DNA from 2 places in the Bradyrhizobium sp. T-1 genome. Region 1 is predicted to be linked to the other one. Evidence: riboswitches for the same ligand, from Rfam matches in the RefSeq annotation. Region 1 holds a riboswitch; the other holds the start of a gene.
The links. Region 1 has a riboswitch for S-adenosylmethionine ahead of ACWAT4_RS38075 (O-succinylhomoserine sulfhydrylase). Riboswitches for the same ligand answer to the same signal wherever they lie in the genome.
Positions count from the first base shown of each region.

Region 2: another riboswitch for S-adenosylmethionine. It lies ahead of metX (homoserine O-acetyltransferase MetX); the one in region 1 lies ahead of ACWAT4_RS38075 (O-succinylhomoserine sulfhydrylase).

Region 1 covers NZ_CM132115.1:7,959,959-7,967,473, reverse strand. The annotation lists gene ACWAT4_RS38090 (OpgC domain-containing protein) at 1-61, shown strand, start outside; gene ACWAT4_RS38085 (SGNH/GDSL hydrolase family protein) at 61-831, shown strand; gene ACWAT4_RS38080 (SGNH/GDSL hydrolase family protein) at 844-1,845, shown strand; gene ACWAT4_RS38075 (O-succinylhomoserine sulfhydrylase) at 1,914-3,101, opposite strand; SAM riboswitch at 3,176-3,255, opposite strand; gene ACWAT4_RS38070 (2'-deoxycytidine 5'-triphosphate deaminase) at 3,336-4,472, shown strand; gene ACWAT4_RS38065 (PAS domain-containing protein) at 4,566-4,976, shown strand; gene ACWAT4_RS38060 (hypothetical protein) at 5,100-6,152, shown strand; gene ACWAT4_RS38055 (MATE family efflux transporter) at 6,377-7,515, shown strand, end outside.
Region 2 covers NZ_CM132115.1:7,602,007-7,609,521, reverse strand. The annotation lists gene ACWAT4_RS36380 (hypothetical protein) at 1-457, shown strand, start outside; gene ACWAT4_RS36375 (hypothetical protein) at 535-978, shown strand; gene ACWAT4_RS36370 (prephenate/arogenate dehydrogenase family protein) at 975-1,916, opposite strand; gene hisC (histidinol-phosphate transaminase) at 1,913-3,010, opposite strand; gene ACWAT4_RS36360 (chorismate mutase) at 3,046-3,894, opposite strand; SAM riboswitch at 4,090-4,169, shown strand; gene metX (homoserine O-acetyltransferase MetX) at 4,263-5,480, shown strand; gene metW (methionine biosynthesis protein MetW) at 5,496-6,158, shown strand; gene ACWAT4_RS36345 (alpha/beta fold hydrolase) at 6,262-7,125, opposite strand; gene ACWAT4_RS36340 (TIGR02594 family protein) at 7,342-7,515, shown strand, end outside.

The DNA.
Region 1 (7,515 bases):
CAAGAGCGGTACGAAAAACAAAGCCGCCGTCGGCAACGCCGATCTGGCGGGAGGGGGCTGATGAAGGCTAAGGTTCTCCTGAGCCTGATCCTGCTGTGCGGTGGTCTCGCTGCGCCTTCGGCGCGCGCGGGCGATGCCGTGCCTGCTGCGCCCGCAGCCTGCGAATTGCCGCCCTATCTGCTCGCCACCGACAGCCAGCTCCACAAGGTCGCCGACACCGTCAAATCGGGCAAACCGCTCGAGATCCTGGTGATCGGCAGCCGCTCCACCACCATTCCGGCCCAAGAGGACAGCTCCTATCCGGCGCGGATGCAGGCCGTCTTGAAGGACAAGCTGCCGCCTGCGGAGACTGTGCACGTATCCGTAGAAATACAGAGCAAGAAAACGGCGGAGGAAGCTGCCGGGACCTTCGTTAAGCTGATGGAAGCAAAAGCACCTACTTTGGTCATCTGGCAGACCGGGACCGTGGATGCTATCCGCTCCGTCGATCCCGACGATTTCCGCGGCGCCGTGACCGAAGGTGTCGCTGCGTTGCAAAATGCAGGGGCTGACGTCGTCTTGATGAATTTGCAGTACAGCCCCCGTACCGAAACCATGATCTCGGCACCGCCTTATCTCGATAACATGCGGGTGGTGGCACAGGAGCATGATATCCCGCTGTTCGACCGTTTCGCGATGATGCGGCAGTGGAATGATCAGGGTCAGTTCGACCTGTTCAGCCCATCCCGGGGCCCCGAGCTGGCGAAGCAGGTCCATGATTGCATCGGCCGGGCGTTGGCACAGTTCGTGATCGACGCAGCCCATCTGGGGCCGGCCGAGCAGCAAAATTGAGGTCTAGCGTTAATGAGTTCTCTCCGCCCTTTTGGCCTGTCGACACGGCTGGTCGCGCCCGCAGCGGCGGTGCTGCTGGTGCTGACGCCCATGCTGCAGGTCCCCGCTCGCGCTCAAGCCGCGCAGGCGACGCCTGCTCCGCAGCAATCCGCTAATCCCGCACCGGCATCACCGTCCCAGACGACCGTGGCCGCGACCGGCCAGTCGACCACCGACCAGCGCGGTCTCACCTCGCGCGCCATCGACAAGGTGAAGCAGGTCGCGAAATCCGCCGGCGACATTTTCAGCCGCGTGCCTTGCCTGTCGCCGAAGGGCGTCTCGAAGACCATGGGCTCGCTGCCGCATGTCGCGAACAAGCTCGTCGCCGGCAAGCCTGTCGTGATCGTCGCGTTCGGCTCGTCGTCGACCGCGGGTTACGGTGCGAGCTCGCCCGATTTCAATTATCCGAACCGTCTCGCCGCGCAGTTGCGCCGGCAATACCCGACCGCCGACATCACCGTCATCAATGCCGGCGTCGGTGGCGAGGACGCGCCCGAGATGATGACGCGCCTCCAGAAGGAGGTGATCGATGTGCATCCGGATCTCGTGATCTGGCAGGTCGGCACCAACGCCGTGCTGCGCAACCTCGATCCCGGCGATACCGCCAAGATGGTCGAGGACGGCGTCACCCGCATCCAGACGGCCGGCGATGCCGACGTCGTGCTGGTCGACCCGCAATATTCGCCGCGCGTCACCGAGCGTCCCGAAAGTGCGGGCAAGATGGTGAAGCTGCTCGGCAAGGTCGCCGAGCTCCGTCACGTCGGCATCTTTCCGCGCTTCGAGGTGATGCGCGAGTGGCACGAGAAGCAGGCGCTGCCGGTCGAGAGCTTCGTCATCGCCGACGGCCTGCACATGAACGATTGGGGCTATGCCTGCTTCGCCCAGTTGCTCGGCGACGACATCATCCGCTCGGTGGGGCAGATCAAGCTAGGGGTGAACGTGCCGGCGGACGTGCGGACGTACCGGCCGATGTAAGGGAAGCGAGTAGGGAGTGGCGGGTAGCGAATGGGGATCGATCCATTCGCCACTCGCTATTCACCCCGTTACGCCTTCTCCAGCGCCGCCGTCAGATCCTCGATCAGATCATCCGCGTGCTCGAGCCCGGCCGAGTAGCGGATGAATCCTTCGCCAATGCCGAGTTCGGCGCGCACTTCCGGCTTCAGCCGCTGATGCGTCGTGGTCGCCGGATGTGTCACCAGGCTCTTGGCATCGCCGAGATTGTTCGAGATCTTGGCAAGCTTCAGCTCGTTGAGCACGCGGAACGCCGCGGCCTTGCCGCCCTTGACCTCGAAGCCAACCAGGGTCGAGCCGCCGCGCATCTGCTTCTTGACCAGCGCCGCCTGCGGATGATCCTCGCGTCCGGGATAGACCAGCCGCGCAATCTTCGGATGGCTCGCCAGCACGTCGGCGATGCGCGCCGCAGTGTCGGTCTGCGCGCGTACGCGCACGCCGAGCGTTTCCAGGCCCTTGAGCAGGACCCAGGCGTTGAACGGCGAGATCGACGGGCCGGTCTGGCGCATGAAATTGTGAATGTGCTCGGCGATGAAGGCTTCCGAGGACAGGATGATGCCGCCGAGACAGCGGCCCTGGCCGTCGATGTGCTTGGTCGCGGAGTAGACGACGACGTCGGCCCCTAACGCGAGCGGGCTTTGCCAGATCGGCGTCGCGAACACGTTGTCGACGACGAGCCGCGCGCCGCCGCTGTGGGCGATCTCGGCAATGCCGGGAATGTCGAGCACGTCGAGCGTCGGATTGGTCGGGCTCTCCAGGAAGAACGTCTTGGTGTTGGGCTTCAGCGCACGCTGCCATTCATCGAGATTGGCGCCGTCGACCAGCGTGGTCTCGATGCCGTAGCGCGGCAGCAGGTCCTGAATGACATAGAGACACGAGCCGAACAGCGCCCGCGAGGCCACGACGTGGTCACCAGCCTTGAGCGGCGCCAGGATCGCAGTCGTCACGGCGGCCATGCCCGTTGCGGCCGAGCGCGCGGCCTCTGCCCCTTCGAGCTCGATCATGCGGCGCTCGAACATCGCGATCGTGGGGTTGGAGTAGCGCGAATAGATGAAGCCGGGGTCCTCGCCCTTGAACCGCGCCTCGCACTCCTCGGCGCTGTTGTAGACGTAGCCCTGGGTCAGGAACAGCGCCTCCGACGTCTCGCCATATTGCGAGCGCAGGGTGCCGGAATGGACCAGGCGGGTTTCGGGACGGTAAGTAGCAGGCGACTTCGACATAGGACCCTCCGAGATGACCGTCTCGTCGAAAACGGTCACAAAAAAACCGGCCTGGATATCTCCACGGGCCGGGATCACAGAGGTCCCCGGCCTGTTTAGCGACTTATTTAACGTGGCTGCAAGCCGGCCGGCTCAAATCACCACGGGATAAGTGATGCTCATATTCCGCAATGCCCTTTCCGTCAAGGCGTCCATCGGATAGCCGTAAAAGACTAGTATTTCCCGCAAGTCCGGATGTACTTGACCCCTGATGAGGACCCACGGTTGACGTTCACGGTTGCCGCCGACGCCAATGGTATCCTGCCCGACCGCATGATCGCGGCGATGGCGGAAGCAGGCCTCATCCTGCCCGCATACGATTTCGTCGAAAGCCAGATCCAGCCGGCGAGCCTCGATCTCCGCCTCGGCGACATCGCGTATCGCGTGCGCGCGAGCTTCCTGCCCGGCCCCGGTGCCACCGTCGCCGAGCGCATCGACCAGTTGAAGCTGCACGAGTTCAGTCTCGCCGACGGCGCGGTGCTGGAGACCAACTGCGTCTACATCGTGCCGCTGCTGGAAAGCCTGGCGCTGCCGCCGGAGATCGTCGCGGCAGCCAATCCGAAAAGTTCGACCGGCCGGCTCGACGTTTTCACCCGCGTGATCGCCGACGGCACCCGCCGCTTCGACATGATCGGCGCCGGTTATCACGGCCCGCTTTACGCCGAGATCAGCCCGAAGACGTTTCCAGTCCTGGTGCGCGAAGGCTCGCGCCTGTCGCAGGTGCGCTTCCGCACCGGTGACGCCATCCTCAATGCCGATGCGCTCGATGCACTCCACGCCACCGAGCGTCTCGTCGACATCGACGATGCCGATCTCACCGGCGGCGTCGCCGTCTCCGTCGATCTCTCCGGCGAGAAGGGCACCGGCTTCGTCGGCTACCGCGCCAAGCGCCACACCGGCGTGGTCGATGTCGACCGTCGCTCCGGCTATGCCGTGGAAGATTTCTGGGAGCCGATCTCGGCGCGTCCCGACGGCAGCCTGATCCTCGATCCCGGTGAGTTCTACATCCTCGCCTCCAAGGAGGCGGTGCAGGTCCCGCCGGATTACGCCGCGGAGATGGTGCCGTTCGATCCCTTGGTCGGCGAATTCCGCGTGCACTATGCCGGATTCTTCGATCCCGGCTTCGGCTATGCCGGTGCGGGCGGGCAAGGCGCGCGCGCCGTGCTGGAAGTGCGCTCGCGCGAGGTGCCGTTCATCCTCGAGCACGGCCAGATCGTCGGCCGTCTCGTCTACGAGAAGATGCTGGCGCGCCCCGACGCGATGTACGGCCAGCGTATCGGTTCCAACTACCAGGCGCAGGGCCTGAAGCTGAGCAAGCACTTCCGGGTGTAGCTGCACACTCCACTGTCATGCCCTGGCAAGTCGGGCGACGACACCGAATGTGTGTCAGGATGTGCAAAATCCGGCGACATGCGAGGTGGTGCCATGACCGATCAATCTCAGCTCGACGCAAACATCCTTGACGACGTCGCCGACGCGCTGATCTATTCGGATCGGTCAGGTACGATCATGCGCTGGAATCGTGCGTCCACCGCGCTGTTCGGTTTTGCGACAGACGAAGCGCTCGGCCAGAATCTCGATCTGATCATCCCGGAGCATCTGCGCGCCGCGCACTGGAAGGGCTTTGAGGCCGCCCTTGCCAGCGGAGCGATGAAGCTTGCGGGCCGGCCGACGCTGACCCGCGCGCTGCACAAGAGTGGACGCAAGCTCTACATCGAAATGACCTTCGCGCTGGTGCGTGATGCCGGCGGCAATGTGCAGGGATCGGTCGCCATGGCGCGCGACGTCACCGAGCGCATTGAGCGCGAGCGCGCCGCCAAGGCTCCGCAAAAATAAGGCCAGGCAAACTTCGTGATGCGGAATTGGCGCGCTGTCGTGCAAGGCGTTCTGCGGGCGCGTCATGTTGCCTGCTGCCTGCCGCAGTGACACACTCGATCAATACAACGATCGGGAGCGATCATGACCGCCGCAGCAGACGCCGCGCAGGAAGCGCAATGGAAACGCTGGCGCGTGGTCGCCGACCTCTACCACGCTTACTTCACCGGCCTCATCCTCACGGTGGTCACGCGGCGCGGTACGGCAGAGGCCGCCGAGTTCGTCTTCCGCGTGTTCCGCCGCCAGCAGCAGGAGCGTTTCCTGCCGGGGCTCAAGAAGCTCGGGATTGATCATCTGCCGCCGGCGGTAGCGGCCGCGCAATATCACTACCTCTCCAACTGGATCGGCGGCGTGCACGTCGAATACATGTATGAGAGCGACACCAAAGCCTGGATCCGCTACCCGCCGCCGCGCTGGATCTGGAAAGGCCCGGCGATCTGCGGCGTGCCGGGCGAGGTCAGCCGCGCGATGCTGCGCGGTTGGCACGCCAACAACGGTGTCGCGCTCGGCGATCTCAGGCTGGGCTTCGTCTGCACCAAGCAGAGCGTCGATGGTCAGGACGGGCTCGAAGGCTACTACCACCAATACGACCATCCACTGGAGCTGGACCAGCGTCTCGCCTATGCGCGCCATCTCGACGCGCCTTTATTCGACGCGAAGAGAGCACCGGCGCTTCCCGTCGCAAGCTGGCCGAAGTCTCGGCTGGAAAAGGCCTATCGCAACTACGCGATGGAATATGTTCGCACGGCAGCGCCGGTGATGGTGCAGCTGTTCGGGCCGGAAGATGCCGGCTATCTCCTGCACATCACCGGCAAGCTGATCGGCATGCAATTCTTCGATGAGATTGCGGAGCCGCTGGCAATGCGCCGCGGCGGTGCGAAGGAGTTCGCATCCTTCCTCAACGCCCTGTTCGCCGCGCAGGATGATGCGGCCGATACCGCGCAATCCGAAGGCAGCTTCGAAATCCGCCAGCAGAGCTGGAAGCTGATGGATGACGTCGCCGATTATCACCGCGCCTGCGCCAAGGTGCTGGAAGGTTTGCTCGAGGGACTGGCGGCAGGATGCGGCCGGCATATCAATGTGCACTTGCGCCCGACGGCAGGCGGCCACCCGCCGCTGGTCTGGACGATTGGGTAGACGACCGTGTTTCCGCGGGCTTCACCTCGCCCCGCAAGCGGGGCGAGGGAGAAGAACCAATTCCACCTACTGAAATGCGCTGCCGCAGGGCACGCCTGCACCCGACGCAGGAGGAATCGGCCGCCGCCGTGCTAACAAGTGCATACCGCGCCTTTCGCGCGAGTGAATTCATTAGCGCACCTAAGCATTGCCGCGCCACAAGTGGCGCTTATGCCGGAGACGAAATGACGGACATCGCCGAGATCCCGGTCGATGAGCAGGAACGTCCGCTGCCGCCCTCTCGGCGCCCCGCGCGGAGCGCGCTGACCGACGGGCCGATCCTGCGCACGCTGCTCGGGCTCGCCTGGCCGAATGTGGTCGCACTGTCGGCCGGCACCTGCGTGGTGATCGCAGAGACCTCCTATATCGGCCGTCTCGGCGTCGAAGCGCTGGCCGCGATGGCGCTGGTGTTTCCGACAGTGATCCTGACCATGACGATGTCGGGCGGCGCCATGGGCGGTGCCGTGGCGTCCGCCATCGCACGTGCGCTCGGGGCCGGCGATCGCGAGCGCGCCGGCACACTGGCTGCACATGCGCTGCTGATCGGCATCAGCTTCGGTCTCGTGTTCATGCTGGGCATGCTGATCTTCGGGCCCCAGGTGCTCACGATGCTCGGCGGCCGCGGCGACGTGCTGACCCATGCGATCGCCTACACGCAGGTGTTTTTCGGTGGTGCCGTGCTGCCCTGGCTGCTCAACACCATGGCCGGGGTGCTGCGCGGCACCGGCAACATGAAGCTGCCGTCGCTTTTGATCCTCAACTCCGCGGTCTGGCAGATCGTGCTCGGCGGCATGCTCGGCCTCGGGCTCGGGCCCTTCCCGCAACTCGGCATGCGTGGGGTCGCCGCCGGCGCGCTGACCGCCTACTCCATGAACATCTGCGTGATGGGCTGGTACCTGTTTTCCGGCCGCGCGCGCGTGGTGCCAAAATTGCGAGGCTTGCGTATCCAATGGGCGATGTTCTTCGACATCCTGAAGGTCGGCGCCATCGCATGCTTCTCGCCACTGCAATCGGTGCTGACGATCTCGATCTTCACCCACATGCTGGCGAAGTTCGGCACGGCGATCCTCGCCGGCTACGGTATCGGCGCGCGGCTCGAATTCTTGCTGACCTCGATCGCGTTCTCGTTCGGCATCGCGTCGGTGCCGATGATCGGTATGGCGGTCGGTGCCGGTCGCATCTCCCGCGCGCGGCGCATCGCCTGGACCGCAGGCGCGAGCGCCTTCGTCGCCGTAGGTACGCCGGCCTGCCTCGTCGCGCTGTTCCCCGACCTCTGGGTCAACATCTTTACGGACAGTGCCACGGTGCGTGCAACCAGTCATCA
Region 2 (7,515 bases), 360 kb from region 1:
GCACGGCGTGCTCGGCCGCTTCACGGCGACGCCGTTCCCTGATGCCGCGCTGGCGCAGGACGGCACGGTGCTGCCGCTGACGATCACGGCGGCCGCGGCCGGCCTGATCTGGCACGCAACGCCGACCCTGGACGTCTACAGCTATGCTGGTCTGGAAAAGGCCAAGGCCAATTTCGCCAACGTCGGGACCACGCCGTTCGGCTACGGCAATCCGCTCTACAACAACACCGGCTGCTTCACCGAGAACACGCCGGCGGCGACGTGTAACGGAAACACCAGGGAAGTCCGGCAGGTCACGGCCGGAATCTACGACACCGTCTACCAGGGCAATTACGGTACGCTCAAAGCCGGCGTGCAGTACTCCTACACGCAACGCTTCGCCTTCGCCGGCGTCGGCGGCGCGCCCAAGACCGACGACAATATCGTCATGACGCAGATCCGGTACTATCCGTTCTAGAGCATGATCCGGAAAAGTGTGCAGCGGTTTTCCGATCAGATCATGCTTAAACTCAAATAGTCCATCGTGAGTGGCAATTGTCCGACGGTCTTCTGATCCTTCGGCTCGCGCACGTCGTCGCCCGGCTTGGCCTGGCGATGACGGGTGCGGTGGGTGCGACCTTCGTCGCCGCATTGCTGATGCGGGTCGAGCTGCCCTGGTTCGACACCGTCGAATTCACTGTCGTGCTGATCGTGCTTGGAATGGTCGGCGCTTATCTCGGGATCGATATCCCGCGCTGGCCGCAGCTTCAGGCCGGGTCGGCCCACCGATCGCCCGTGATCGGCCTTGCCAGCGCGACCGGCACATTTCTCGCGGCCGGGGCGGGCCTGCTCGCGCTTTATGCTTTCGTGCTCGACGAGACGTCCGATCCCGCCGGCAATCTCCTGTTCGGGGCCACCTGGATGCTGGGCGTATGCCTGCAGATCGGCGCCGGCCTCGCCGGCCGCCGCCGCATCGCGCGAGCGAAGGACCGCTGTTAGCCGGGCTTCTTGTCGAGCTGCCCGTGCTGGCGCCCGAAGTCGGCGGTCGCCGAATCCTGGCCGATCTCGACGATGCCGCGGCGGATGGCGCGGGTGCGGGTGAAGTGATCGAACAATGCCTCGCCGTCGCCGCGGCGGATGGCGCGGGTGAGCTTTGCCAGATCCTCGGTGAAGGTGCCGAGCATTTCCAGCACGGCGTCCTTGTTGGCGAGGAAGACGTCGCGCCACATCGTCGGATCGGAGGCCGCGATGCGGGTGAAGTCGCGGAAGCCGCCGGCGGAGAATTTGATGACTTCCGACTCGGTCACCTGCGCCAGCTCGTCGGCGGTGCCGACGATGGTGTAGGCGATCAGATGCGGCAGATGGCTGGTGATCGCGAGCACGAGGTCATGATGATCCGGGGTCATCACCTCGACCTTGGCGCCCATTGCGGCCCAGAAGGCGCGCAAATGCGCGGTGGCTGCGGTGTCGGTGCCTTCCGGCGGCGTCAAAATGCACCAGCGGTTGATGAAGAGCTCGGCGAAGCCGGAATCAGGTCCCGAATGCTCGGTGCCCGCAACCGGATGCGCCGGCACGAAATGAACAGTCTTCGGCAGGTGCGGCGCCATGTCCTTGACCACGGCGCCCTTGACCGAGCCGACGTCGGAGATCACGGCGCCGGGCTTCAGATGTGCGGCGATCTCCTGCGCCACCGGCCCGCAGGCGCCGACGGGAATGCAGAGGATGACGAGATCGGCATCCTTCACCGCTTCTGCGTTGGTCGCCACGACCCGGTCGACAATGCCAAGCTCGAGCACCCGTGCGCGCGTCTTTTCCGAGCGCGCGGTGGTGACGATCTCGCCGGCCAGGCCCTGGCGTTTCGCGGCGCGCGCGATCGAGCCGCCGATCAGGCCGAAGCCGATCAGCGCGACTCGCTGGAAGTGCGCCTCCACGCTCACTTGTCGGCCATGAAGTCGCGCAGGGCCTCGGCGACGAGGCGATTGGCCTCCTCGGTGCCGATGGTCATGCGCAGCGAGTGCGGCAGGCCGTAATTCTTCAGCGCGCGCAGCACGAGGCCGCGCTTGGTGAGGAAGGCGTCGGCGTCGTCCGCGGTCTTGCCCTTGTCGGTCGGGAAATGGATCAGCACGAAATTGGCGACGCTGGGGGTCACCTTCAGCCCGAGCTTGCCGATCTCCTCGGTGAGCCAGCTGCGCCAGGTTTCGGTGAACTGCTTGGACATCGCCTGGTGCGCGGTGTCCTCGATCGCGGCGACTGCGGCGTACATCGCCGGCGTCGACACATTGAAGGGACCGCGGATGCGGTTGACGGCGTCGATGATGTGCTCGGGCCCGAACATCCAGCCGACGCGCAGCGCCGCAAGGCCGTGGATCTTGGAGAAGGTGTGCGTCACCACCGTATTCTCGGTGGTGGCGACGAGCTCGATCCCCATCTCATAGTCGTTACGGGAAACATAGTCGCTATAGGCGGCGTCGAGCACCAGCAGCACATGCGAGGGCAGGCCGGCGCGCAGGCGCTTGATCTCGTCGAACGGGATATAGGTACCGGTCGGGTTGTTGGGGTTGGCGAGCCAGACCAGCTTCGTCTTCGGCGTCACCGCGTTCAGGATCGCGTCGACGTCGCAGGTCAGGTTCTTTTCCGCCGCAACCACGTTCTTGGCGCCGACCGCCATGGTCGCGATCGGGTAGACCAGGAAGCCGTGCGTGGTCGAGATCGCCTCGTCGCCATGGCTGAGATAGGTGTGGGCGAGCAGGTTGAGGATCTCGTCCGAACCAGCGCCGCAAATGATGCGGTTGGGGTCGAGCCCGAAGGAGCGGCCGATCGCCTCACGCAGCACGCGCGAGGTTCCCTCAGGATAATCTTCCAGATGCTCCGCGACGTGCTTGAAGGCCTCGATTGCCTTGGGCGAGGGTCCGAACGGCGTCTCGTTGGCCGAGAGCTTGAACACCTTGCGGCCCGGCTCAGCGACCGGGCTCTTGCCGGGCGTGTAGGGCGCAATATCGAGAATGCCGGGATTCGGCACGGGGCGGGACATCTTCAACTCCGGATAGGCTTTAAGCGGTTCGCGATCTACGATTTCGACCCGGTCGGGGGCACCGTATAGCGCGTTGCGTGGCTGCCGACGAGGGCCGTGGAGCGCACGGAGGCCCCCGCTTCGATCAGGGCAGCCCTGATTTTGTCGATGCTGGTGGCGCTCGTGACCGAGATCAGCAGGGCCGCGCCGTCGAAGGCGGTATCGGGCACCGCCACGATCTCGGCCAGCGGCGACAGCGCCCGCGCGACCTCGGCGTTCCAGCCGGACACGCGCACGCTGAAGGTCTCGACCTCCGTCACCACGGCGCTGTCGGCGACACGCGAGATCGCGAACACGGGCAGCGCGGCCGGATGGTCGGCGCGCTCGACGAAAGGCATCCGCGCGATGATCTTCGGCGCGCCGTCCGCTTCCAGCTCCAGCCACCACGGCGTGCGGCTCGAGGTCGCCGAGACCAGCGCCAGATCGCCCTTGGACTTCGCCACCGCCTCGACCGCGGCCTGCGCGCTGAAATGCGCGACATAAGGAACCGTGAAGCCGAAATGGAAGCGCACGGAATCACGCATTGCTGGCTCGCTCACCGAGATGTCGGCATGCACGGAGAACGGCGCCTGGACATAGGTGAAGGTCGAGATGATGACGCGCCAGATGCTCTCGACCGTGTCGAGCGGCAGGATGCCGCGATGGCGCTGCACGATGTCGCGCATCATCGCGGCCTCGCGCGCCGGACGGAACGCCGAGCCGACCTCCTGGGTCTGTTTCACCTGGATCAGGCGGTCGATGATGTCGCCGCGCTGCATCAGCAGGCGATGCATGCCCTCGTCGATCGCGTCGATCTCCTTGCGCAATTCCTGGAGCGATGGTGGCGCGGGCGGACGTTGGGACATATCTGCGAGGTGCTGTTGTAAGGGCTGTTCCAATGCGGATCGGGCGAGCCGGATCCACTGCGGATAATGTCTTGATTAGGCAGTCACGGCGGCGAAAGCAAAGAGAAATGACGCCCTGCGAGGATGCGCATTGAGAGACTGTTTTGCCTCGTCCGGACCGTGACTTGACGAAAAGCGCCCAAGACAGTAGGTTTTTGCCTGTTCCGTGGTCATTTGAGCCGGCCGGCTTGCAGCCACGTTAAAAAATTCGCTAAACAGGCCGGGGACGCTTCCGATCCCGGCCGAACCTATCGTTCAGGCCGGGTTTTTCATGGCCTGATGTCAGTCGCGATCTGAAGTCCGATCGCAAACGAGGTCGATGGTCAGAGATGGTTGGCGTCAAGTCTGTCCCAAGTCCTACGATCCCAAGTCCCGCGATCAGTGCCGACGATCGGTCGCATGAGGTCGATCATCCCAGTTCAGAGGTCGCGCAGTTCGGCGCCGAGCAGCCGCTGCGGCTCGATTGCGGCATCGATCTCTCCCCGTTCCAGATCGCCTACAAGACCTATGGCGAGCTCAACGCCGATCGCTCCAATGCGGTGCTGATCTGCCATGCGCTGACGGGTGATCAGCACGTCGCCAACGTGCATCCCGTCACCGGCAAGTCCGGCTGGTGGGAGACGCTGGTCGGCCCCGGCCGGCCGCTCGATCCCAGCCGCTACTTCATCATCTGCTCCAACGTGATCGGCGGCTGCATGGGCTCGACCGGCCCTGCCTCGATCAATCCCGCGACCGGCAAGGTGTGGGGCCTGGATTTCCCCGTCATCACCATCCCCGACATGGTGCGCGCGCAGGCGATGCTGATCGACCGGCTCGGCATCGACACGCTGTTTGCAGTGGTCGGCGGCTCGATGGGCGGCATGCAAGTGCTGCAATGGACCGCGGCCTACCCGACGCGAGTCTACTCCGCACTCGCGATCGCCTGTTCGACGCGGCATTCGGCGCAGAACATCGCCTTCCACGAGCTCGGCCGTCAGGCCGTGATGGCCGATCCAGACTGGCACAACGGCGCCTACGCCGATCGGGGCATCCATCCGCATCGCGGCCTCGCGGTCGCGCGCATGGCCGCGCACATCACCTATCTTTCGGACGCCGCGCTGCATCGGAAGTTCGGCCGCCGCATGCAGGACCGCGACCTGCCGACCTTCTCGTTCGACGCCGACTTCCAGGTCGAATCTTATCTGCGTTACCAGGGCTCGTCTTTTGTCGAGCGCTTCGATGCCAACTCCTATCTCTATCTCACACGCGCGATGGATTATTTCGACATCGCCGGCGACCACGGCGGCGTGCTGGCGAAAGCGTTCGCCGGGATCGAGACGCGCTTCTGCGTCGTCTCCTTCACCAGCGACTGGCTGTTCCCGACCTCGGAATCACGCGCGCTTGTGCACGCGCTCAATGCGTCGAGCGCGCGGGTGTCGTTCGCGGAGATCGAGACCGATCGCGGCCACGACGCCTTCCTGCTCGATGTGCCCGAATTCTTCGATATCGCCCGCGCCTTCCTGCAATCGGCCGGCAAGGCGCGCGGGCTCAGCGTCAAGAACGACTGACAAGGACGGCTCGCGATGTCTGTACAGGAAGTGCTGCCGCTCAATGGCCTCGCGTCGGAGCAGTCCGGCCCGTTTCGCGCCGACCATCTGCTGGTCGCCGAAATGGTCAAGCCGGGCTCGAAAGTGCTCGATGTCGGCTGCGGCGAGGGCGATCTGCTTCAGCTGCTGGAGACCCGCGGCATCGACGGCCGCGGCATCGAGCTGTCGCGTGAAGGCGTCAACCGCTGCGTCGCCAAGGGCCTCGCGGTGGTGCAGGGCGATGCCGATACCGACCTCGTCAACTATCCCGACGATGCCTTCGACTACGTGATCCTGTCGCAGACGCTCCAGGCCACGCGGCAGCCGAAGGTCGTACTGGAGAATCTCTTGCGCATCGGCCGCCGCGCCATCGTCTCGTTTCCGAATTTTGGCTTCTGGCGAATGCGGCTCCAACTCCTGATCGGCGGCCACATGCCGCGCACGGAGAATCTGCCCGCCAGCTGGTACGACACCGCCAATATCCATTTCTGCACCATCAAGGACTTCGTCGAGCTCTGCGACGAAATCCACGTCAAGATGGAGCGCGCCGAGGCGCTCGACCTCTACGGCCGTCCGCTGCGGCTGCGATTGCCATGGTGGGTGTGGAATCTGTTCGGCGAGCAGGGCGTGTTCTTGCTGAGCCGCGGTGGCGAAAAATAGTCTCTCGTCATTGCGAGCGCAGCGAAGCGATCCAGAGTTCTTCCGCGGAGGGGGATTGCTTCGCTGCGCTCGCAATGACGGAATACTTGGCTGCGACTTTGCCCTAATGCGCCGCCAGCGACCTCGGATCGCGCACCGGCCAACGGCCCGCCTCCACCAGCGTCACGAACCGCTCCACGCTCTCGTTGAACAATGCGGGCTCTTCGAGATTGAGCACATGGCCGGACTTTGGAAACATCGCCAGCCCCGCGGCCGGGAGATGCTTCTTCAAGAACAGGCTCGCCCCGACGCAGGGATCGTCCTCGTCGCCGCAGATGATCAGCGCCGGCGTCGCCGCGGCCTTGATCGCATCCGTCATGGTGTAGATCGAGGGGCGGCGGCCCTGGAAGCCGCGCATCGTGTTCGCCGACCCCCTGGCATCGTGCCGCGCCAGCGCGGCGTAGAAATCGGCGTGGCCGCGCGGGTCTTTCCCCAGGAAGGGAATCCGGCTCGGCGCCTCGCGCGTGACTTTTGCGACCTCGGCGGAGCCGAGCGTCTCGAACTGCTCTGCGTTGGCGCGGCACTGCTTGCGCCAGGCCTCCAAATTCTCGAGCTCCGAGCCTGAGCCGACGCCGGCAAGCGTCATCGACAGCGTGCGCTGTGGCGCGTTCAATCCGATCTGGAGCGATGAGTAAGCGCCCATCGACAGACCGACGAGATGCGCGCGTTCGACCTTGAGATGATCGAGCACCGCTAGCGCGTCGGTGTAGAAATGCTCGAAGGTGTAGACCTCGCCATCCGGCACGTCCGACGGTGTGTAGCCGCGCGCCGAATAAGTGATGCAACGGTGGCTGCGCGAGAAGTAGCGCATCTGCGGCTCCCAATTGGTGTAGTCGGCCGCGAACTCGTGCAAAAAGATAATCGGCGTTCCCTGACCCGCTTCTTCGAAATAGATGCGGACGTCGTCCCTGGTCGTGGCGTGGGGCATTAACCGTTTCCCTCTCTTCAAGCCGCCTTTGCAGGATTGCAGTTAATGCTGGTGTCCGCAATGCGGCAGCATCCCGCGAGCATCAACACAAAATCATCGCAGCTATTCGCCCGCACGGCGTCTTTTTCTTGCCACATCGTCCGGCTTAACGGCCTTTTCGATGTCGGCCACCGCACGGGTCGACTTGGGAAGTGGGGGTGTCAACGAGGATGAAGTATGGTTGAGTTGTTTGCGTCTCGCCTGTCGCGTTGTGTTGTCGCGCTGGCGATTTTCTTCGCGGCGGTTGCCGTGTTTGTTTCTCCGGCCTCAGCGCGGCCGCATCATCGTCATAGCGCAGAGCGGCACGGTTACGTGCATCACGCCAGGCATCATCATTATCGCCACCATGCA